3 regions of the Paenibacillus sp. FSL H7-0350 genome follow, and region 3 is predicted to be linked to each of the others. Evidence: riboswitches for the same ligand, from Rfam matches in the RefSeq annotation. Region 3 holds a riboswitch; each other region holds the start of a gene.
The links. Region 3 has a riboswitch for cyclic di-AMP ahead of NYE24_RS23135 (hypothetical protein). Riboswitches for the same ligand answer to the same signal wherever they lie in the genome.

Region 1 (7,570 bases), 570 kb from region 3:
CCCTCCACCATCATCAGGCGGACTTCAATCTCGCGTTTGGATATCCGCTTCAGCTTGTTCGCCATAGGGTGCCACATAACATAACCGGTGAATATCCCGAGCAGGGTTGCAATGAAGGCACCGGCAATCGCATGGGCCAGGACGTCCATGTTACTCATATCACCCAAGGCGGCAATCAGCCCGATAACAGCCCCGAGTACCCCTAGTGTAGGGGCATACATCCCGGCCTGGGAGAAGATCAAGGCTCCGGCCTTATGTCTGTCTTCAGTGGCATGAATATCTTCCATTAATACATCACGGACGAACTCCTGATCATTGCCGTCAATAATCATCCGCATGCCGTTTCGGAGGAAGTTATCTTCAATTTCATCGACATTGGATTCCAGAGCGAGCAGTCCTTCGCGGCGGGTAATGGATGCCCATTCCATGAACATGGTAATCAGTTCGGGCTTACCGACCATCTTTTTCTTCGTAAACAGGATCTTCAACAGCTTAGGGAAATTCTTGACTTCCGACATCGGAAAGGCCATGAAGATGGAGGCAGCCGTGCCAAGAAAAATGATGACATAGGCAGCGGGGTTGTTCAAGCTTGCAAGCGGAGCATGCTTGAGAATCATCCCCCAGATTACTGCGACCAGACCAAAAACCAGGCCTAGAATTGTTGAGATTTCCATTTATACACCTCGTCCATGAGAATTAAGAAGTGATCGACTAACCGCGTATTTCGTCCTTGAACCGCGGGAGAACACTCTGTTCGTAACCAAATCACGTATATTCTTCTTTATCGACATCATTCCCTTTTTTGTGAAGTGATTTTTTCGGCTATAATAGATAAGGTAGGTTATTATTCATCAGCGAAGAAAACGGAGTGATTGATGTGGGAGTTAAGCATGGCAGAGATTACGGTGAAATTCTGGTTGAACTGACAGGAGCCGTTGGACGGATTGCAGACGGGTACATTTTTTTTGAAATGGAGCCTGAAGAGTGGACAAATCTGCCGGAGGAATCAAGGCAGGAGGTCTGGGAGGCGCTTGCGGAAGACCTGTTCTACGCGCTGGGCAACGAGCCGGTCATTCAGGTGGGCAGCGGAGTTGTAATGTACGATAAAGAAACACACCGCATTAATATTCTGCTGGGCGATGAGGATCTGGCTTCGGTCGTTCTTGTATAAAACAGGGGGGAAATGCGGCAGCGGGTTTGTCCCGGGCATCCAGCCATGTTAAAATTGGAAGTGGAGTACTAATTGCCGGGATGTCAGAATACATTTAATCAAAAATCTTTAGCCTGGCACATCCCTTGGACTTTCAGAAGCTGAGGGATGTTTTATTTGAAGGCAAGAAGGATTAAGGAACCGTTAACTTAGCAAGGGAGGAAACGAATTGCAATTAACTGAGGAACAACTTCAGGAGCAGATCGGCAAGCTTGAGGGCTGGAAGCTGGAGAGGGATAGGCTGGTGCGCAAATATATGTTCAGTGAATATATGAAGGGAATTGCTTTTGTGGATGAGGTAGCGGCAATTTCGGAGGCCTTTGACCATCACCCGCATATCACCATTGATTACAAGACGGTTGTTCTGCGGCTGGCTGCAGATGTGGAGAAGCTTGATCTCCGCCAGGCGCATGAATTTAATGAGGCATTTGAGAAGACCCGCTAGAGGACAAGGCTCCTATGGAGACAATAGGAATATCTGATCAATAGAAATGCCCGTGCAAGGATCATTCGTTATCCTCGTCACGGGCATTATACATTTGAAATGAAGAGCATGGTGTTTGTACAGGTTGCGGATTATTTCTTCTCGGCCAGCCATAGGGCTACATTCGCAATCTCTTCAGGGGCCAGCCTGTCTTTGAAGGAAGGCATCTGTCCGCGGCCCTTGGTGACTATGCTGTAGATCTGCGGCGCGTCATGCGAAGCGCCTTCCTGCTGCAGGCTGGGTCCCGCCCCGCCCTGAAGCTGGTCACCGTGGCAGGAGATACAATTGGCCTTCACTGTAGCTTCTGCGCCAGCAGCGTCCAGCACAACCTCCGGCATGGTCGGCTTGTTCTGCTCCGCCACCTCGGATTTACCGGGTAAGGTAAACATTAAGATTACTGCAAAGGCACAGGCGGCAAAAAACAAACCGCTCATGATCCATTTCTGCATCTGCATCCGTCCCTCCATGTAAGCTGCTGACTCCATTATAGCGGATGGTGAAGCGTTATCATAGTATTTGTGTCAAAAAAATGAACACAAACGATCCATTTTTTTGCAAATCAATCTGTCTCCAGTGCTATTCCTCATAGACCATGCAATAAAAAGGCTTATTGCCGGTCGGGGTGCGGCGTTCATAGGTATCCGTTATAGTGAATCCGCATTTCTGGTAAGCGCGGATGGCGCGCTGGTTCCAGGTCAGCACCTCCAGGTCGATCTCACGCTCCGGGTATCGCGCCCGTGCTGCCTGCACAATAGCCTTCATGAACAGATGCCCCATTCCATGGCCGCACAGCTCGGGCCGCATTCCGACACCAAGCCGGACTACCCCCTCCATCGGAAAGAGCTGGGCGAAGCCGCACAGATCCCCCTGTCCGTTCACTACAGATACATATTGCTCACTGCGAAGCTGCGGGTCTCCGAACTCCACGCCCAGCGCCTGCATCTGCTCCCAGGACATCCAGCCGTAAATATTATACGGAGGCTTGTAGCTCCACTCACAGATCTCAGCGGCATGCTGCGGTTCCATAGGCACCACATAAAAGGTTAACGGGGAGCTAATCATTACGGGAGGCCTCCTTCCAGCCGAAACTGCTTTTAAAGGACGGAAAAGCCGTTTCCACTTGTTCTTCTATTAATTATATACAAAAACAGCCAGTTTCGACGCAAATTCCTTGCGGAAATGCAGAAACTTGACAAACGCCAATAATTATTTTCTGAAAGTACAGAATCGGTGTTTTACAAATATAGAGACGGGTAAGTAATTTTATAGACAAAAAAAAGCCCTTCTCCAAGATTTCGGCAAAAATCTTGGAAAAGAGCGTAGGTTACAAAGAATTATTGTACATCATCGTTGTCTTGGGAATCCGAAGCTACAGTCTTGTAGGCATCTGTACTCATGATTCGTTTGGCGCCAACGTAGCGGTTGACGTAATAGCTGTCACTCAGCGAACTGATGGTTACACCGCGTGAGGAAGAGGCATGGGCGAATTCGCCGTCACCAACATAGATACCTACATGGGATATGCCCTTACCGCTTGTATTGAAGAATACAAGATCGCCTGGTCTCATCTCGTCAAGGGACACGTCAGTACCCATCTGGTACTGAGAGCCGGATTGATGGGGCAGGTTAATGCCGATCTTATCAAAAACATACATTGTAAATCCGGAGCAATCAAACCCGTTAGTTGATGTACCGCCGGATACGTATTTGGTTCCGATGGCTTTGTCGATCACTTTATCCATTTTGGAATCCGCGAAAGCGCTTCCTGCTCCGATTGTGAAGATAATGGACAAGCTTAGTACTGCGGCTGCTAGCTTCTTCTTCAAAAGTAAATACCCCTTCCAATGCCTACGAGGTTAGCTTAAGGGTTCGGTTGAAGGTCCCCTATGACCCCTCTTAGAATAGGAGGTCAATTCACCCAAAGTGGTTCCCCCGTTTCCCTAATTCATTAGGGAACTCGGCACGACTGTTGATTAGGATTAGCGGTTCATTCAATACATGACAAAACCTTTGTTAAAAGCGATTCAATAATTACAAAAATGTTACTAAAAGCTCACTGCGATAATTGTAACAAAGACTAAGGCGCTTGGCAATCACTTATAACATATTAATCCATCTTTTTTGCTGTTTTTTAGAGTTATAGCCCTTTCGAAAGACTCATATCTATGCGCCGGGGTTGTTTTATATGATTTTTTCTTTGTTTTTGCAATAAAATGCTGTTTCAAGGCTGTGGATTCGGGTAAAAGGTAGAATAAGGAAAAGGAAAAACCCGGAAATGATTACGGCAATAATCATCCCGGGCTCGTATAAGTTACATTTAGTTGTTAGAGGATGAAATATTCGGGGTATGCTTCAAAAGTTCAATCGTAAGCGACAGCTTGGTAGGCTGTTGTGCTCATTACTCTTTTGGCGCCAACGTAGCGGTTGGCCCAGTAAGACTGGCTCATCGAACTGATGGTTACACCACGTGAACTGGAGGACTGTGCGAACTTCCCGTTTCCAACATAAATACCGACATGGGAAACTCCGTTACCCAGAGTATTGAAGAACACGAGATCTCCGGAGCGTAGATTGCTCTTGGATATTGTTGTTCCAACTTTGTACTGTGCTTTGGATGTACGGGGCAAGGTAAGCCCGACATTCTTGAACACATACTTGGTAAATCCGGAACAGTCGAAGCCGCTGGTGGTTGTGCCCCCGGTTTTATACGACGTTCCAATGGTTTTTGAAATCACAGTATCCATTTTGGAATCTGCGAAGGCACTGCCCGCTCCGAGTGTGAATACCATCACAAGACCCAGCGCCGCTGCGGTGCATTTTTTCTTGAAATTCTGTCTAATCAAAAGATGTACTCCTTCCAGGGCCTGCGAGGTTAGCTTAAGGATTCGGTAGAAGGTTCCCCTATGACCCCTCTAAAGCGAGATCAATTCACCCAAAATATGGTTCCCCCACTTCCCGGTGCAGGGAATTCGGCGTTTTATGCACCAGAACAGTGACTTATCGACATTGATTAAATTGCAATAGATACGGAAGATTCTGTTTGAAAGATTACAACTTTGTTACTAGTGGTACAGGCATCATTGTATCAGACGATTTACCCTTTTGCAAATGCTTTTGTCCTTCTCTTCAAGCAAAAAAGAGTCCTGCTCCCTGATGAGGGGCTGTGACTCTTTTTAGTATGCCGCTGTAGCAGCTTATTATTGTGGAAATGATTTACTGGACCAGAGGTGGTACTGGGCAGCGATTCCCCACATATTGAACAGCGTGGAGGGCAGCGGAGCTGCCTGGCGGAGCATAAGTGCCGGCAATCCGGGATAGAACAGAGCAGAGGCGCTACAGAGCAGAATTACGGCCAGGCTTCCCGCCCCCAGAATGACGGAAATACCGATCGAAGGCATCAACACCTTCAGGCAGATTAGCAGCGAGGAGAACATGCCGGTACCTGCGGTATAGCCGAATTGCATATAGAGCAGAAGCTTGCGGACAAGGAATAGATAGAGCAGCCAGCCCAGCACACAGGGCACAAGCTTGAGCAGGAGCTGAACATCGAGAACGCCGCTGAGCAGATGACGGTACATGCGTGGAAGCAGCCAATAGAGCGGCAGGAGGGTTAGTGCCCATTCGGCCAGGCTGAACGCCAGCACCGGCAGCCCATATTTTCTCATTCCCGGGAAAAAGAACAGTCCCCGCGCTCCGTCGCGCTCCTGATGAAGCTCGTGCAGCAGCCCTGCACGGATAAAGGGAGTCAGCAGCAGCCTTAGCACTGTCAGCGCCAGCAGCATCCACAGCCAGTGCTGGACGGCGGGGTCGGTGCGCAGCGCAGTCTGCCCCTCGATATAATACAGCAGCCTGCCTATTCCGCTGCCGCCGGCATTCGCATCCGGGTAGCGTAGCAGGACGGGGACAACCGCACTTTTAATGAATTTGTACAGGAAATAACCCCAGAACAGCCGGTAGATAAATAGCAGAATCAATATATAGAACTGTTCTTTCATGCTGATCCAACCGCGGGCAATTGAACTTTTCACCATTCCTTCACCTCACCAGACAAGAGTTCCGAGCAGGGTTTCAAGCAGAGTAGATGCGCTAAGCGTCCAGCGGGAGAGTGTGCGCGGCTCAAGCTCCGCCATTTTGAAATTATTAAGATGCCTGCTCTCCAGCAGAATGGAATGCCCCGGATCGATCTCTGCGGAGACCAGCGGAGCTTTATACGCTAACTCAAAGGAGGTAGCCTTACCCTCGTCATTCCAGTATTGCTGCACAGTGTACCCGTCTGCGAAGGTGAATTTCACGGGAACATCAGGGTACAGGCTGCCCTTATTGCTTACATCGACCACAGCGTTATAGCGGATCCCCCCGCCGTCGCCGTTGTCCCGTCCGACCGTGAGCCTGATATCATCAACTGCGAAGTCGGGTGCACCCCCGCTATAGACAAAACGCTCAAAATAAGTCTGCCAGGATTGCTTGGTCACTTTCTCCACAACCTTTTGGAAGTCGGCGGTGGACGGATGCTGGAAGCGGTATTTGCGGGCATAGGCGGCGAGGATGGCGTCCATATTCTTGGTTCCGGCGATGCGTTCCATATCCTTCAGCACCAGCTTGCCCCGGATATACACATTGCGCGTGTAGGCATCATCACCAGTGTATTTCCAGGTCTCCAGCGTAAGAGGCTGTGAAGAGGAGACCAGGCTGGACTGAAGCGGCAGGCTTGAGACCACGCCGTATTCCTGTTCCATTAGCCGGTCTTCAGCATAAGAGGTGAAGCTCTCATCAAGCCAGGCTTCTTCGAATTCATTACTGGCCACCAGGCCGTAGAAATACTGGTGCCCGATCTCGTGGATGATCGTGCGCTCCAGGGAGGTGCCCGGTGAAGTGTCCGTGGCGCCGAAGGCGGTAATCAGGGTTGGGTATTCCATTCCTCCGGCCCCGTTGCCGGACTCTGGCGGGACAACAATGGATAAAGTGGAATACGGATAAGGGCCGTACCACTTGCTGAATGCCGTCAGTGCCGCCTCGACCGCCTGGAAGTAACGCTCCTGGAGATGCTTATGCAGCGGGTCCAGATAGAGCTTAATCTTCACCCCGGGCACCTGCGGCGCGGAGAAGGCCTTCTCGGCAACCACGAAATCAGGCGATGCGGCCCAGGCGAAGTCGTGGACGTCATCTGCATAGAACTGATAGATCTTGCGGCCCTGTACAACTTTGGCGTCTCTCACCGGAAACCCGGTTGCGGCGACCTTATACTCGGGCGGGACAGAAATGGATACATTGTAGATCCCAAAATCACTGTAGAACTCGGAGTTGCCGTGATATTGATGCAGGTTCCAGCCTTCTTCCTTGAGTCCTCTTCTGCCGGCAGGCTCGTAGACGCTAAGCTTCGGAAACCACTGGCCGGCCATCACGAAGTCGTCAGCGGTTCCCATCCGGGCGAAAATTTTCGGCAGCTTAACCTCGAATTTAAGCCTTACCGTCACGCTCTCACCGCCGTTCACCGGCTGAGGCAGATGGACTTTGAGCAGTGTTCTGTCATTGACATTGCCGTCGTCCGGCTGCACATACTGTGTGCGCTGCATTAGCGAGACGCCCTCAGAGGTCCGCAAATCTGTCAGTGTAATGCTCCCGTAACCTCCTGCGGGCATGGTGTCACCGCGAAGCGTACCCCCGGACTCCTTCATGAAGGTGGTACCGGCGGATGCGAATGCATTGGGATACAGATGAAAGTAGAGCTCCTGGACCGGCTTTGCGCCTGGATGGGTCCAGGTCAGCGTCTCGGAGGCGACTAGGGTCTCCGCACCCGGCAGGAGCTCCACATCCATGTGATATTCAACCACGCGCTGGCTTAAAGCCTCTGTCTCCGACGTGTAGATCGTATCTGA
Region 2 (7,570 bases), 3.6 Mb from region 3:
TGTTACTAGCGGCTGTAAATCCTCATATATGTTGTCAATATTCATTCTTCATACTCCTAACTCTATGAACAAGGTAATGGTGGTGCTCATCGCCGGGCCATCACGGCTTCAGCAACCACAACTTTAACAACGAACAGGCTCCCTTGTCAATGACAGGAGCCTGTTAAGAAGCTGCATATAGCAATATTATGCTTCGAAATTCCTAATTATACCCTATTTGACAGCCGCCGTGCTCTCGGAACGGAATTCCACCCGCCGTGCGGACCGTTCCTCCTCCTTCATCCGGGGACAGGTATAACACAGCCGCCCGCCCTCAGTCCTGTAATACATGCAGCAGCGGTTACGCATCTGAACCGTCTGCTGCGGGTCCGCGAGCGATTCGATTCTCCGCACCTTCACCTGGAACGGATTCCGCGGCATCCCGAATACGGCAGCAGGCAGCTCATCCTTCAGATAGGCGTAATCCTCCTCCAGCCGGCGTAGCTGGAGCGGATCTGTAAGCTCAGCAGCAAAGGCTTCCGCATAATAATTGAATTTGGTCGGCATCTGTCCCCAGATCTCCCCAAGCGAAAGGCCACTCACCTGTGAAGCCATGCGGATCAGCGGCACGGCTGTGCTCTGGTAGAAGCTGGTGAGCACCTCATTGCGCCAGGCCTTCCGTTCAGGCTCATCCGCAGGAGCTTGTCCCATCCCCCATTCACGAAGCGAGAAGGCAACACGGCAGTAGCCGTCTGCCGGAACGAGATGCAGCTGAAGGTTCCGTAAGCTGAAGTCCGGTACACATAGGTAGCCGGTCACGGAATACTGGACCGCGAGTGCAATAATGCTCAGATAACCACCGAAATACGCACCGGCCGCTTTATCGTCAAGCGCCTTCATCAGCGGCCGGTAAGCCTCCATGAAGGTCCTCATCCCCGCCTCTTCTGCCAGTTCTGCAACGGCGAAGGAATACACGGCTCCTTCGGGTACCTTAGCATGGAGATCGAACTTGGAACTATATTCTTGCCTCAGGAATTCATTCATGTTCCTCTCCTACAGCCCGGCAACTTTGTACGCAGCCAGCTCGTAAGGCAGACAGAGCGGCACACCTGTACGCGGATCAGGCACAATATCCGCCTCAATGCCGAATACCTCACGCAGCACTGCCGGTGTCATTACCTCATTCGGAGCGCCTTCACTGATCACATTGCCGGATTTGATCGCTACCATGTGCTGCGCGTAACGGGAGGCATGGTTCAAATCATGGACAACCATAATGATCGTCCGGCCTTCCTGCTCATTCAGCTTCTGCAGCAGCTGAAGCACCTCCAGCTGATGGGCCATATCCAGGAAAGTCGTCGGCTCATCAAGGAACAGAATCTCCGTCTGCTGTGCCAGCGCCATAGCGATCCAGGCCCGCTGCCGTTGTCCGCCGGAGAGCCGGTCAATCGGCCGGTCACGGAATTCATTCATACCGGTCAATTCAATCGCCTCGGCAATAATGCTGCGGTCTTCAGGCGTCAGGCTGCCGAAGCCCTTCTGATGCGGATACCGGCCGTACCCTACCAGCTCAGATACCGTTAAGCCGTCCGGGGCAGTAGGATTCTGCGGCAGAATCGCCAACTGGCGGGCCACCTCTTTGGTAGACAGATTATGAATGGACTTCCCGTCCAGCATGACATTCCCGCTCTTAGGCTTCATGATCCGGGCCATCGTCTTCAGAATCGTGGACTTCCCGGAGCCGTTCGCTCCGACGAGCGCCGTAATCTTCCCTGTCGGAAGCGACAGATTCAGCCCCTTTACAATCATTGTCTCCGCATATCCGATGCTCAGCTGCTCTGTATTTAAACGTTCCGACATGATAACACTCCTCGTATAAATGTAATGGAGCAAGGCTCCTCTATTATAAATATGGCTATGAAACAGACAAGCTCAATTATTGCTTATAGATTGATGATATTGATTCTCATTATCTCTGTCAACTAAAACGTAAAAACGGCCGCCTCCGCATGAAGCAGAAACAGCCGTCTTTCTATAATCTTCTATATTATTTATGCAGATGGAAAGGAACCGTGGCGATGACAATATCCTTCTGATTCATCAGATAAGAGCGGATGAACAAGCTGGTCTGATTATGCAGCACCGCCTGCCACCAATGCTTGGTAACGAATTGCGGAATCAGGACGGTAATATGATCCGTTGAAGAGGTCTTCCACTCTACTGTATCGATGAATTTCACCAGCGGGCGGATAATACTGCGGTAGCGGGAGCGCAGTACGATCAGGCGTACTCCGGGGTTCCACTCCTCCCACTTCTGCTCCATCTTGTGAATCTCTTCTTCATCAAAGCCTACATATACAGCGACCACATTATCAGTCAATGACTTCGCATAGCTGATCGAATGTAGTACTGCGCGGGTCACACCGGCGACCGGAACGACTACGGTGCTTCCTTTGATACAAGGCTTATCGGTAGCGGGACAGATCCGCAGCTGATCGGCAATATTCATATAATGGCGGTGAATCCGGTGGAACACGATAATGACGACCGGCAGGAAGATGAAGGCCATCCACACGCTGGAGAATTTGGTGATAATGAAGATCATGGTGATCGTTAACGTGGTGAGCATCCCGACCGTATTCACGGCGAACTTGCTCTGCCAGCCTTGCGGCTTCGTTCTGTACCATTGGACCATCATTCCTAGCTGCGACAGCGTGAACGGAATGAATACCCCTACTGCATATAATGGAATGAGTCCTTCCGTATTCCCGTGAAATGCAGCTACGAGCACTGCCGACATGACGCCGAGGAAAATAATGCCGTTGGAGAAGCCAAGCCGGTCGCCGCGCACCATGAAGGCATGGGGCAGATATTTGTCTTTGGCGAACATGAACGCCAGCAGCGGGAAGGCCGAGTAAGCCGTATTGGCTGCCAGGAACAGGATAACCGCCGTAATCCCCTGAATGAAGAAGTACAGCCCGCCACGGCCGAAGGTAGACTCGGTAATCTGTGAGACCACGGTGGCCTTCTCATCGGGCATGATGCCGTACCAGTAAGCCAGCAGCGTAATGCCTGTGAACATAGCTCCGAGAATGAGGCCCATGAGCATCAGCGTTTTGGCTGCATTTTTCTCCGCCGGCGCTTTGAAGTTAGGAATGGCATTGGAGACCGCCTCTACCCCGGTTAGGGCCGAACAACCGGAGCTGAATGCCTTCAGCAGCAGGAACATACTGACATTGGAGACTGCCGTACCAATCTCAGGAACGTGTGCATGAGCCCCGCCGGTTGCATATTTGAAGATCCCTGCGATAATCAGCACGAAGATGGAGACGACGAACAGATAGACCGGGATGGCGATGAACGAAGCCGATTCGGTCACCCCGCGCAGATTAACAATCGTTAAGAGTACGATAACAGATACCGCTATGAGGACACTATGATTATGCAGATTTGGAAAAGCTGAAGTGATCGCGTCCGTCCCCGCCGAGGCGCTTACCGCCACCGTCAGAATGTAATCCACCAGCAGCGAGCCGCCAGCCAGAAGCCCAGTATGCACTCCAAGATTGGTTTTGGCTACAATATAAGCTCCTCCGCCCTGCGGATAAGCGAATATCGTCTGCCGATAGGACAGAATCAGAATAGCCAGCAAGCCCAGTACGGCTAATGCAATTGGCAAGGAGTACCAGATGGCGGTGAACCCGGCGGCCACCAGTACGATTAGAATTTGTTCTGTTCCGTAGGCTACAGACGAGAGCGCATCAGAAGACAGGACAGCCAGTGCTTTCACCTTGGATAACTTTTCATGATCGAGTTCGTTCGACTTCATCGGACGCCCGATCAATAGTCGTTTTACCTTGCTTACCATTGTAGTAACAGTTCCTCTCTTGGTTAAGTTGAAAATGGGGTTTCCCTGCGCTGTTTTCATAAGTGGATTTCATAAATGCAGGCACCAAAATAAGCATACGGAAATGATCCGCATGCCTAATGTGCATGGTCATTATCCCACTAGTGGCTTACGAGGTTAGCTGGCGGATTCGGACTGTGGTAGCCCTACGGTTACAGCCCTTGCGGCCTGCTCCGATTCACCCCTTTTGGCCTTGGCCAAAGTGTGGTTCCCCCGTTTTTCCTTCCGGAAAATTCAGCGCATATTCAACTTCTCACAAGGACTAATATTAAGCTACAATACGTCTTCCGTAAAGCGTGGAAACAAATGAAAAAAGAATGAAAAGCACTCAAAACAACCAAATTCATCATCCGGTATGTCTTGATCTTTCATTCTCTTTCATTATCCCTTTATGGCGTGATTTTACAGGGTTTTTGTATATTATTTTTCGCTAAAATTAAGGGGATTCTCTTCTCTTCCTTCTGCCCGTCAGCTTCTTACTCTGCAGTCTCCTCTTTCCGTCCTGTCCAGAGCAGAATGGAGATTAAGACAAAGGCTATAAGTGCAAGCAGAGGGATCGTAACAAATCCGAACCAATTCAGATAATCCTTGTTGCACGGTACGCCGATGGTGCAGGGAAGCACCTTGCTGAGCGCCGGAATTTTCTGCTCTGCATAATGATAAATAGAGATACAGCCGCCGATCAGACTAAGGGGAAGCACATAAGGAATGATCCGCTTGTCCGCCCGGTAGGTGGCGATCCCCAGCAAGAACAGCTGCGGGTACATGAAGATCCGCTGGAACCAGCACAGCTTGCACGGCTCGTAATGCAGGACCTCACTGAGATACAGGCTTCCCGCTACAGCCACCACACAGACGAACCAGGCCAAGTAGAGACAATTACGCCGGCAGAAGGTAGAGAAGGCTGTCATTGGGCAGCTCCCGCTGCTGCTGTAGCTGCTTGAATCTGAGCGTCAATCTCCTCCATATTGAAAGGCTCCTTCACCTTGATGCCGTTCACGAACAAGGAAGGTGTATTCGTTACGCCCGCATCCGTGCCAAGCTGAATATCCCGGTCCAGCTCCTTCGCATAGGTGCGGTCGTCAATATCCTTGCGCAGCAGGTCATAATCGACCGGCAGCCCCAGCTGCTTGGCGAGACTCACCATGAAGTCAGGCGTAGCCCACTCCTTATCTTCATTCCCCTGGTTGGCATAGATCGCATCGAAGTATTTCCAGAACGCTTCCTGGTTCTGATGATACACCGATAGCGCTGCCAGGGAGGCCGTTCTGGAATCCTTGCCGATGAAGGCCAGATTCACGAAATAGAAGGCTGCTTTATTCTGATCTACATAACCCTGAACGATCTGCGGTTTGATCACACCGGTGAACTGGGCGCAAGCCGGACATTTGAAATCGCCGAATTCCACAATTTTAACCGGAGCATCCTCCTTGCCAAGCCGCATCATTTCGCTGTAATTGAAGGCAACCGGCTTACTGTCTGTACCGGCAGGAGAAGAGTCCTTCGAAGCAAGTATGAATAAGCCTACAAAAATAATAACGACGATAGCCACCGTACTCACGATCAGAATTCTCGTTTTCTGCTTCTGCTGTTCCTGCTCTGCCCTGCGCTTCTCCTGCTTGCTCATTTGGGGAGCCATGACATTGTTCTTTTTTGTTTTGCTCAAAGAGAGTTCCTTTCCGTCCTCAGGACTGTCGTGATAAAAGAATAGTTACTTTCAAATTATATAATGTTAACTCTCTTGTTGGCAATCGCTGCTTATACGGCTTCGTTCTCCTCTGCTGACTCCCCGCCCCCTGTATCCTTGCCGAAGAATACCTCCGGGGAATGCTCCTGCGACTGCAGCTTAATTCTGAAGAAGAATTGTGTACCGCCTCCCTCTGCCGGTTCTGCCCAGATCTCTCCTTGCATCAGGTCTACAAGCTTCTTGCAGATCGCAAGGCCCAGACCCGTTCCGGGGTATTTGCGGGTATGCGACGCGTCCACCTGCGAGAAGGACTGGAAGAGCAGCTGCAGCTTATCCGGGGAGATGCCAATGCCGGTGTCGCGCACCATGAATTGCAGCGCCTGAGCGGTCTCCCTGACGCCATAGGACTCCACCTTAACCGTTACCGTGCCGGATGGCGTGAATTTCACCGCATTGCCGATCAGATTGATCAGAATCTGGCGGATACGCACAGCATCCCCGGTGAACTTGTCGGGAAGCCCCTCTTCGATCACAAGCTCCAGGGATAACGGCTTGTCTTGCGTGCTCACCACGAACAGATCCATACAGCCCTGGAGAAGCGCCTTCAGCCCGAATGTATCCTTGGTCAACGAGAGACTATCCGCCTCCAGCCGGGAGATATCGAGAATATCGCTCATCACATGCAGCAGAGCGTGGCTGCTTGTACTCTGAAGCTGCAGGAGCTCCAGATGCTCGGGATTGCTGATCTCCTCGGCCAGCAGCTGGTTGACACCGATAATGCCGTTCAGCGGTGTGCGAATCTCATGGCTCATGGTGGCAAGGAACTCGCTCTTCATCGTCACAGCACTCTCCGCGGCATCCCTGGCCTCCAGCAGCTCATACTGATACTTCATAAGGGCTGTCACATCCTCGGCCACAATATAGACCCACTGCTCCGTATGATGTAGCAAAGGAAAGACGGTGACACTGCAAATCAGCTGCGCCCCGCCTTTGCTCCGGACCTTCAGCTCAAGCTTTGAGGACTGGCCCCGTGACGCACGTGTTACGGCATCCCGAACAGCCGCTTCATCCCGTTCGCTGTAAAGTATCGCCTTATAATTCCCCAGTTCCTCTCTGCTATATCCGGTAATGTCCCGCAGAGCAGGATTAGCACTGATAATCTTCTTGCGTGCAGGATCAATACAGATCACCATATCAGGGTTATGCTCAAACAGCGCAGTATACCGCTGCTCATTAAAAGCTGCTGACTGGAGTATCCGCTGCCGGTCCCTGTACAGCAGAGCAAGGACGATCGACACAATGAACAGGAAAGAGCCGCAGAGAATCATTCCCAGTATGGAATCCTGCAAATAGAGCACTTGTCCGGCAGCACTGGTCTGTTCTCTTATCGGGAATGAAGCGCCCGCCATGGCAGCGTAATGGATGCCTGTGAACGCGCCGGTCAGGGTCAGGACAAGCAGCAGTTTTTTGAAGCTGAACATATTGTAGGCCTGCTCCAGCCACTTCGGATCATAGGATGCGGTGACCACCGGGACGATCAGGGCGAACAACACCGCCAGTGTAATAGAGAAGGCGCCTTGCTCATACGTTGCCGTAAGTCTCATCGACAGAATGCCGCTGAAATGCATAATCAGGATGCCGCTGCTGAACAAGAGGCCGCCCAGAGCCAGATAGACCCTGCTGCGGGTGTGCGGGTTATTCAGCATAACTAACAGCATATAAGAAGCTGCGACGGGGATCACTAGAGAGAACGCCAGCAGAGGCAGATTATACGATACCGGAACGCCCATTTCCATTGCCCGCATCCCGATGAAATGCATGCTCCACAGGCCTGTGCCAAGCACCAGGGAGATGAGTAGAATGAACCGGGAGCTCCGCTGGCCGCGAAGCAGGCGTTCCGTCAGATCGAGCGCCGTGAAGCAGGAGAGAAAGGCTACCGCAACCGACAAGAGGACAAGCAGATCATTGTAAGTGTTCAAAGGATGCTCCAACGCTCCCGC
Region 3 (7,570 bases):
TGGACAATGGCACCGGGTGACGCAAGGATTCACCAGCCGCGGCTGTGCTGAAGCACCGCAGATCTATAAATATAGAGATATGTACTATCTACTATTAGCTGCTGGCGGAACGGGATATGCTCATGGTGTTGAGCTGGGACGTGCGGAGAATATTTTTGGCCCCTATGAACCGCATCCGTCGGGAGAGCCCATTATCACCTCCTCGCCGCGCCATCTATTCTCACTGGGTAATCCGGATGCCGGGCATTTTGAGATGTATAATCCAGGCTCAATCATGCAAAAAGCAGGTCACGGCTCATTAGTTCAAACCCAAACAGGCGAATGGTACATTGCCCATCTAATGTCACGGCCTGTGGAAGGAACGCTTTTAAACCCATTAGGCCGTGAAACCTCGATCCAAAAAATGCATTGGACAGTAGACGGCTGGCTGGAAATGAAGGATGGATCGAATGTAGCCAAAATGGAAGTTGAGGGGTTAACAGGTGTTGAATTAGAGGGGGACAGGCTCTCTCATGATGTATTCGATGATTTTAACCAGGAGCACTATGATATTCATTTTCTGACTCCATACCGGGACCAGCAAGCAGCATGGGTGAATACGGTTGAACGTCCGGGTTACTTACGCATTCATGGAGAGAATTCTTTCTTCTCGCAGATTAATCCGGCGATGTTGGCCACGCGTGCAACCTCCCTTCATTATGAAGTTCAAACCAAGGTGGAATTTCATCCCGATCATTATTCGGAAACGGCGGGGATGGGGCTATACTATGATTCGAATAATTGGCTGTATGTTCACTTGACCCACTCCGAATCAGAGGGCACCGTTCTATCTGTGCTGCAGGCCAAGCTGGGGGAACGTATTGAATTGGTCCACAATTACATTCCAGTCCCTGAAGACACAGCGGAGCTCAAGCTGATCTATCATTCAGGCATCGCGAGTATCCTTTACCGCTTCGGGGATAACGGGGATTGGCAAGCTTTTGCAGAGAATATCGATGCTCTCTATCTGTCGGATGAAGGCGTGAACGGGGAGCCGGGGGAGATTGGCGGATTTACAGGCTTGTTCAATTTCATCGGCTCCGTGGATGCCCACCAGCATGACTCCTACGCTGATTTTGAGTACTATAGAGTTAAGAATTACTAACAGGAGTGGTGAATGGTTGTGAAGAAAAGTAGACAAACCCCCGTGCTGGTCGCGGTCTCTATCCTGCTCATTATTGTCAGCAGCCTGATCCCCTCGGCTCAGTCGGCTTGGCTGGGGGCGTTACAGACTCTTATGCTGGGAGCCGGATTGCTCGGCTGCTGTATAGCTTTTTGGCGGTTTGCCAAGGGCGGTAAGGGTGGTAAGGGCAAGAGCTGAGTTCTATGTACTGAACGGTTGGCGAAGACAGGATCGATGCATCGGATGGTTGAGCTATGTAAGGTGAGCCAAGCACTGCATGGATGCTGGTGCTGAGAATCAAGGACTAAGTCGCGGCGGATGCTGCGGCTTTTTTTGATAGAATCTATATGTTTTGGGATCCCCGCAAAGTACCTGAGTCATTTATCGAAGCTAAAGCCCCACTTTGAGGGGTCATTTTGTTTTGTAGGGGGACCCAGAGGCCCTTATTTTGTGAAAAAGACCGATTCTCTCCCCTTTGCGGACAGAGAGGACGTTAAAGGGCTGTGTGGAGAGGGAAATGAGGCGGAATAGGTTAATTAAGCGCCTCTCAGTCCGCATGGCCTTCGGAATGGTCCCATTTGCCGAAATAGGGGATCTGTAGTCCGCATGGCTCACCATCCATCACCTTCTTCGACATCCGTACCCTAATCCCGCCACATCCAACTCGTTCCGCGGCTCTCATTCCTATAGCCCGCGTATCCCGCGTTATACCCAGTCTCATCCCGCCGAAGGACGATGGACCGCAGGCAAGGCAGAATGGGCGGCTGCCATCTGTTCGCGTATTCCTCTAAGCCGGGCCTTCAGCTCGGGGATGCTGCAATCCAGGATCTGGCTGATGTCGGGCAGGGGGAGCTGGATGCCGTACCATAAGGCACAGGCAACGTGATCGTCCCAATTAAGCAGGGCAGCAGCGCAGCGGCTATGATCCCGGGCGAGCACAGTACATTGGCGGATGCACTCTCTGTAGGCAGCCGCAGCAGCGCTGTCCCCTGAGAGGCTGCTCTTCAGCCATAGTGGATGGAGTGCCACGAAGGTGGCGGTGGTTGCTTGCTCGGCGCGGGCGCCTGTTTCCAGCAGAAGGCAGCTTAGCGCATAGACGGGACTGCTATATTGCCGGGTGTAGTGGTTGAATCCGGCAGCAGCAGCTGCCGTGGGCGATAAGGGGTCAGGCATGTGGTCACGTTCCTTTCTGAATCTATACTGTGCAATTCATTCCAGCGCGCAAAAAACCGCAGGCAGAGGAGGACCTCTGCCTGCGGTTGTGGATAACAGGCGTAAGACGCCTGGCACAAAAGCGTGGCGGATCAGGGCTCTCTCCTTACGCTTACGAGGTTAGCTGTCGGATTCGGACGGTGAGAGTCGCCCTACCTGCCGGAGACCTGCGCGTGGCATTCTCCTTCGGATTCACCCCAAGTCGGCCTGACGGCCGGATGGTTCCCCCGTTTTCCACATGACGGAAATTCAGCGTGCATGCATTGCTTGTTTTCATGAATGCATTCATTTGCTTTCAACACGAATCATACTCTTTTCGGAGGGGGTTTGTAAAAATGGAAAAGAGTGCTATTCGCCTTTTTTTCAGCAAATGGCTGAATGGCTGTGCATAGGGAAGCTAAAACACCTATATGTAGCAGATTATCTGCCATTTATCTCGCTCAAGCGCTGTTTTTTATTTTTGGCAGAGATCACCACCACAGCGGAACCTTCTGATTCTTCCAGGCAATGATCCGCTTCACCTCACGAACGGTTCCTGTTGTAATCTCATAGTCGCTGCGCTGCGCTGCATGAAGGTCCAGGAAGTGCAGCATCCCTCCATAAGTCCCAACAGCCAGCAGCGTCTCATCCGGATTGATAGCTAACCCTGAAATAGTGCTTCCGGCATAATAACGCCACAGCTCCCGCCCCTCTGCATCAATGAGCCTTAAGTAGCCATAAGCGTCGCCAATGACAACACCCTCTTTCAGCGCTGCCGCTGCATACACCCGGGCTTCCTCGTTAACAAGCGGATATTCCTGGTCTGCCGGGAGTTTTCCTGCTACCACATCTTCAAGGGGAACGGCAAGGGTAACGCCATTATAGAAGTGGCAGGCATTGAACCATACGCTATGCTGGTCCTTCGTAAATATAGTATAGTGCGGGTAACTGGATTCCGGATTGAATAAGTGAACCTGCCCTGAAGTTATGTCATATAAAAGATGATCACTGCCCTGGCTGCCATAGGAAATCCATCTTCCATCCGGAGAGACGGCACCATGCGGCATGTCAATTTCAATGTGCTCTATCTCATCTGCTTTATATTCTTCGAGATCAGGATGCAGCAGATTCACCTCCCAGGGCTTCTCCTCCGATTGCTGGACCAGGAAAATTCCCTGGCTCATAACAAGCAATAACGCCCCGCCCCCGTTAAAAGGAATGACCTGCTCCAAGGGTAACGCCTGGTCCAGGCTGTCTATGTCCAAGACGGGAAAGTCCGGGTCCAGCGCTTGAATCGTTCCATTCAGCTCACGCCATGAGAGGGTTGCTACAACTGTGCCCTGAAGTGTGCTGTTCATGGATTGCATAATGGTAATCCCCTGAGTTCCGGCGAGCGCATAGAACTGATTATCAGGTGATGCCCCAACCAGGCTAAACTCGCCGAATACGGAAATAACATCCTTATGTACAACCACAACTGCATTCTTCTCCCAGGGGGTACCGGTGCTGAATACCACAGCATCATCACTGATGAAATGGATACCGCGAATCGCCTGCATCTCCTTCTGAAAGTGGCCGGAGAGCGGCCACGTTGCCGCCGGCAATTGCGCCCGCAGCTCAGCCATCTCACCGTGCTCATTAGCTCCTCGAATCATCTTATAGATTTTGGCGGCGAGGGTCCCGCGTGTATCCTCTGCGGGTTCATTTCCCGCTTTGTCCCAGCCTTCAGTCAGTCCTTTATGTACGAATTGGTTAACGTCGCCCGCATAACGCTGCCCTTCTTCACGCCATTTGGCAGCCTGCTCATTTTGTAGCCAGTTCAATTGATCAGTCCTCCTGTTCCAGATATATATAAATATACATATTTTACATCAATGAATCGCAAAAAAAGGTGCTGCTCCTGTTGAGAGAACAGCACCTTTGTGTATATTACAGAACAGCAGCATCCATAAGCTCTTGAAGCTCAGGAAGATTGAAGCCCTTGACTGCCCGGTCCCCGGATACAGTGACTGGAATGCCCATGAAGCCCAGCTTCTCCACTTCCTCCTGATAGACCGAGCTTGTCATCACATCCCGCACCTCGAAGGGAATGCCTTTGCTCTCCAGCAACTGCTTGACCTGATTGCATTCGCTGCAGCCGGAGGTCGAATAGACAATTACGTTCGCGCTCATTGCTCCACTGCTTCCTTTATCGCTTTTTGGGTAATCTTCCAGTGTGAGGTGTTCCAGCGGACTTCGCTGTCCTCCAGCAGGAAGATTTGCGGGGATTCATGCTTGATTCCGAAATCCTCAGCAATCTGATTGGAGACAGGACGGTCTTCGATCACATGGACAACGGCTGCAGGAGTATCTGAATGCTGTGCATAGGCCTGGAATTCTTCGTTGGCCTTGGCGCTGATCGGACAGGTGGTGCTGTGCTTGAAGAGCAGTTTTTTGCCAGGCTGCCCGATATATTGCTCTAGTTCTTCCTTAGTGTGAATTTGTTGAATAGACATCGGAGGATCACCTTCCTGGGTAAGAGTTAATGAAACCTGTTGTCAACAATTGTGTTGTTAACAACTATTAATCATGATTGTAACATAGTTCAAAATTAAAGCAAAAGTAAAGTTCTGCTTAGTCCGGCCCCTCCCTTGAAGGATGTTGTTAACGGCCCGAGGCCATGCTAATGTGAGAGGGATGAATCTAGGCTCGGTGCATAATCATGCAGATATGAGGGGGGAGCTCATGAAAAGGGTTGCTTGTGTTACCGGTGCTGACCGTGGACTGGGATTGTGTCTCGTTCGATCTCTTTTGGAGAGTAAGTACATGGTGTTTGCCGGACAGTATTTGCCGGACCCTGCGGCATTGGAAGCTTTGAAAGCGCAATACCCGGATAGCCTGAGGCTGGTCCCTCTTGATATCGGCAATGCAGGGAGCGTAAAGGAGGCTGCACGGAGTATTGCCGGGAGTACAGGGCACCTTGATATGATTATCAATAACGCGGGGATTATCCACCGGTCGGATGATGCAACGGTGCTCGTGGATATGGATGATGAAGCGATGGCGGAGATTTATAACGTGAACACGCTTGGTGCGCTGAGAGTGAGCAATGCATTGATGGGCTTACTGCTGCAAGGCCGCCAGCGTCTGGTGATTAATATCTCGTCGGAGGCCGGAAGCATCGGACGGAACAAGCGGATCAATATGTATGGCTATTGTATGTCCAAGGCCGCACTTAATATGCAGTCTTCGCTGCTGCACAATCATCTGCGTGCGATGGGCGGACAAGTGATGGTCTTCCATCCCGGCTGGCTGCAGACCTATATGAACGGGGAGAAGGATGCGAAGGCGCCTGTAACTCCTGAAGAATCGGCAGGCAAGATTATGACAATCGTTCATAACCATAAGATGTATTTGGCTGAAGAACCGGCTTTTATCGATCTGGACGGCAATCTCTGGCCCTGGTGACACGAACATTCAGGACAGGCTATCTTGGCAAAAGAGAGGTGTGTACATCATGTCTTCATACAAAGCACTGGCGTTCGGCAGCTATACTGAAGTGAAGTACCATCCCTTCGAGGGAGTAGACCGTGAACTGGAGCAGCTCCTTGAGCCCGAGTTCCATGTGGTCTCCACGGAGGATTACGGACGGATGAACCGGGCAGAGCTGGCAGAATGCAGACTGGTGATCTCCTATACGGAGTTCTCCGAGGAGCAATTACCCACTGCGCAGAGCGGGGCCCTGCTCGCTTATGTGGCTGGCGGCGGCGGGCTGCTTGTCGTGCACAACGGCATATCCCTGCAGCGTAATCAGGAGCTTGGGGCGATGCTTGGTGCCCGGTTCACCCATCATCCGGCGTTCACAGCGCTGCAGATGAAGGTGACTGCGCCGGAGCACCCGATTATGGAGGGGATATCTGATTTTGTTATAGAGGATGAGCCTTATTATTTCGAGCAGCATCCCCACTTCGGGACAACGGTGCTGGCCGAATATCCGCATGACGGAGCGATGAGACCGGCGGCATGGTGCCATGCCTTCGGTGAAGGCCGGGTGGTCTATCTGATGCCTGGGCATCATCTGCCTTCCTTCTCCTCAGAGCCGCTGCGCCGGATGATCCGCAGAGGCGGATTGTGGGCTGCCGCAATGCTGTAATACGTGACGCTTATGATAAAAGGCAGGATACCGCTTGGATAACATGCGGTGTCCTGCCTTTGTGTAAGAAATGGGATGATCAGCTATGATGCCCTATTTCGGGGGCTTAAGCATCAGCAACAGGGACGACCTCGTTCTGATGAAGAGCTTCCAGTACCTCTGCCCGCAGCGTATCGGTGAAGGCGGCCCAGACCTTTTTGCCGACATCCAGCTCTTCGCGCCCAATCGATTGCAGCGTCTCAAGCCATACCCGCTTGTCATTAATGAGTCCGAGCTGGTCCTGAATGTCCTTATAGAAGGCTTCATGGGCATGGAATTTCTGATTTAGCGCAAAAGCAGCCGCATTTGCCGTATAACGCAGTTCCTTGGCGGCGATCCGCAGCTCATGCAGAGCTTCGAAGGCTTCCTGCGATTCGGCTGCCGGACCCTTGAATAGGGTCTTACAGGATTTTTTCTTCTGTTCAAAGGCGACTTCAAGCTCTCGCATGGCTACATTGGCGTCTTTTTTGGCAGCGAGGGGTTCTAGGCCTGTCTTAATAAAAGGTGTCCACAGCGCTTCGAGCGCGTGGCCGGACAGCTTGGGCAGTGCCTTCTTCAGCTTCTTGCGGGCAGCCTTCCGTGTATCCTTCTGGTGTTCGATTACCGCCTTCAGCAGCTTGGCAGTCTTCTTATCGCCCGCCGCCTCCGCCGCCTTGCGCCGGTCCTCAAAAGACCCGATCAGCACATCTGCATCACGGACTCTGCCGAGCTTCTTCTGGGCCTGCTTGAAGCTTGTATACAATTCTGCCGTTGCAGTATGGCCCGGATCAAGAATGGACAACAGCGTCAGCAGCTTGCGGCTATTGACTCTGGCCTGATGAATATCCTCATCGTTGAACCCTTTGCGTGCATCCTTGCTGTAGTCCTGAAAATTAATATACAGCTTGTGCATGGCCTGTTCCCATTGCCTGGATTTACTAAGTTGCCTGTCCTTTGCCTGTGGTTCGGTTGTCATGCAGCATCACTCCTAGAGGTTGTGTATAGCATGAGCTTATGCGCGGATCTTATGGCTGGTATATTCTTCTGTACTACATTAAGGATAACGG

Region 1: it holds a riboswitch for cyclic di-AMP, as region 3 does, so the genes downstream of both, NYE24_RS20660 (C40 family peptidase) here and NYE24_RS23135 (hypothetical protein) in region 3, are expected to answer to the same signal.
Region 2: it holds a riboswitch for cyclic di-AMP, as region 3 does, so the genes downstream of both, NYE24_RS05015 (APC family permease) here and NYE24_RS23135 (hypothetical protein) in region 3, are expected to answer to the same signal.

The regions. Positions count from the first base shown of each region.
Region 1 covers NZ_CP151972.1:4,494,307-4,501,876, forward strand. Annotated here, with positions in the region: gene motA (flagellar motor stator protein MotA) at 1-674, opposite strand, end outside; gene NYE24_RS20635 (hypothetical protein) at 878-1,171, shown strand; gene NYE24_RS20640 (4a-hydroxytetrahydrobiopterin dehydratase) at 1,380-1,655, shown strand; gene NYE24_RS20645 (cytochrome c) at 1,787-2,143, opposite strand; gene NYE24_RS20650 (GNAT family protein) at 2,271-2,756, opposite strand; gene NYE24_RS20655 (C40 family peptidase) at 3,029-3,520, opposite strand; cyclic di-AMP (ydaO/yuaA leader) riboswitch at 3,525-3,667, opposite strand; gene NYE24_RS20660 (C40 family peptidase) at 4,055-4,483, opposite strand; cyclic di-AMP (ydaO/yuaA leader) riboswitch at 4,541-4,679, opposite strand; gene NYE24_RS20665 (hypothetical protein) at 4,892-5,725, opposite strand; gene NYE24_RS20670 (M1 family metallopeptidase) at 5,735-7,570, opposite strand, start outside.
Region 2 covers NZ_CP151972.1:1,078,311-1,085,880, forward strand. Annotated here, with positions in the region: gene murB (UDP-N-acetylmuramate dehydrogenase) at 1-45, opposite strand, end outside; gene NYE24_RS05005 ((2Fe-2S)-binding protein) at 214-1,023, opposite strand; gene NYE24_RS05010 (ABC transporter ATP-binding protein) at 1,033-1,839, opposite strand; gene NYE24_RS05015 (APC family permease) at 2,027-3,844, opposite strand; cyclic di-AMP (ydaO/yuaA leader) riboswitch at 3,974-4,133, opposite strand; gene NYE24_RS05020 (disulfide oxidoreductase) at 4,360-4,794, opposite strand; gene NYE24_RS05025 (DsbA family protein) at 4,791-5,549, opposite strand; gene NYE24_RS05030 (ATP-binding protein) at 5,642-7,561, opposite strand.
Region 3 covers NZ_CP151972.1:5,060,687-5,068,256, forward strand. Annotated here, with positions in the region: gene NYE24_RS23125 (family 43 glycosylhydrolase) at 1-1,144, shown strand, start outside; gene NYE24_RS23130 (hypothetical protein) at 1,163-1,360, shown strand; gene NYE24_RS23135 (hypothetical protein) at 1,880-2,335, opposite strand; cyclic di-AMP (ydaO/yuaA leader) riboswitch at 2,470-2,639, opposite strand; gene NYE24_RS23140 (hypothetical protein) at 2,845-4,176, opposite strand; gene NYE24_RS23145 (glutaredoxin family protein) at 4,283-4,525, opposite strand; gene ytxJ (bacillithiol system redox-active protein YtxJ) at 4,522-4,848, opposite strand; gene NYE24_RS23155 (SDR family oxidoreductase) at 5,078-5,800, shown strand; gene NYE24_RS23160 (ThuA domain-containing protein) at 5,850-6,485, shown strand; gene NYE24_RS23165 (CHAD domain-containing protein) at 6,592-7,479, opposite strand.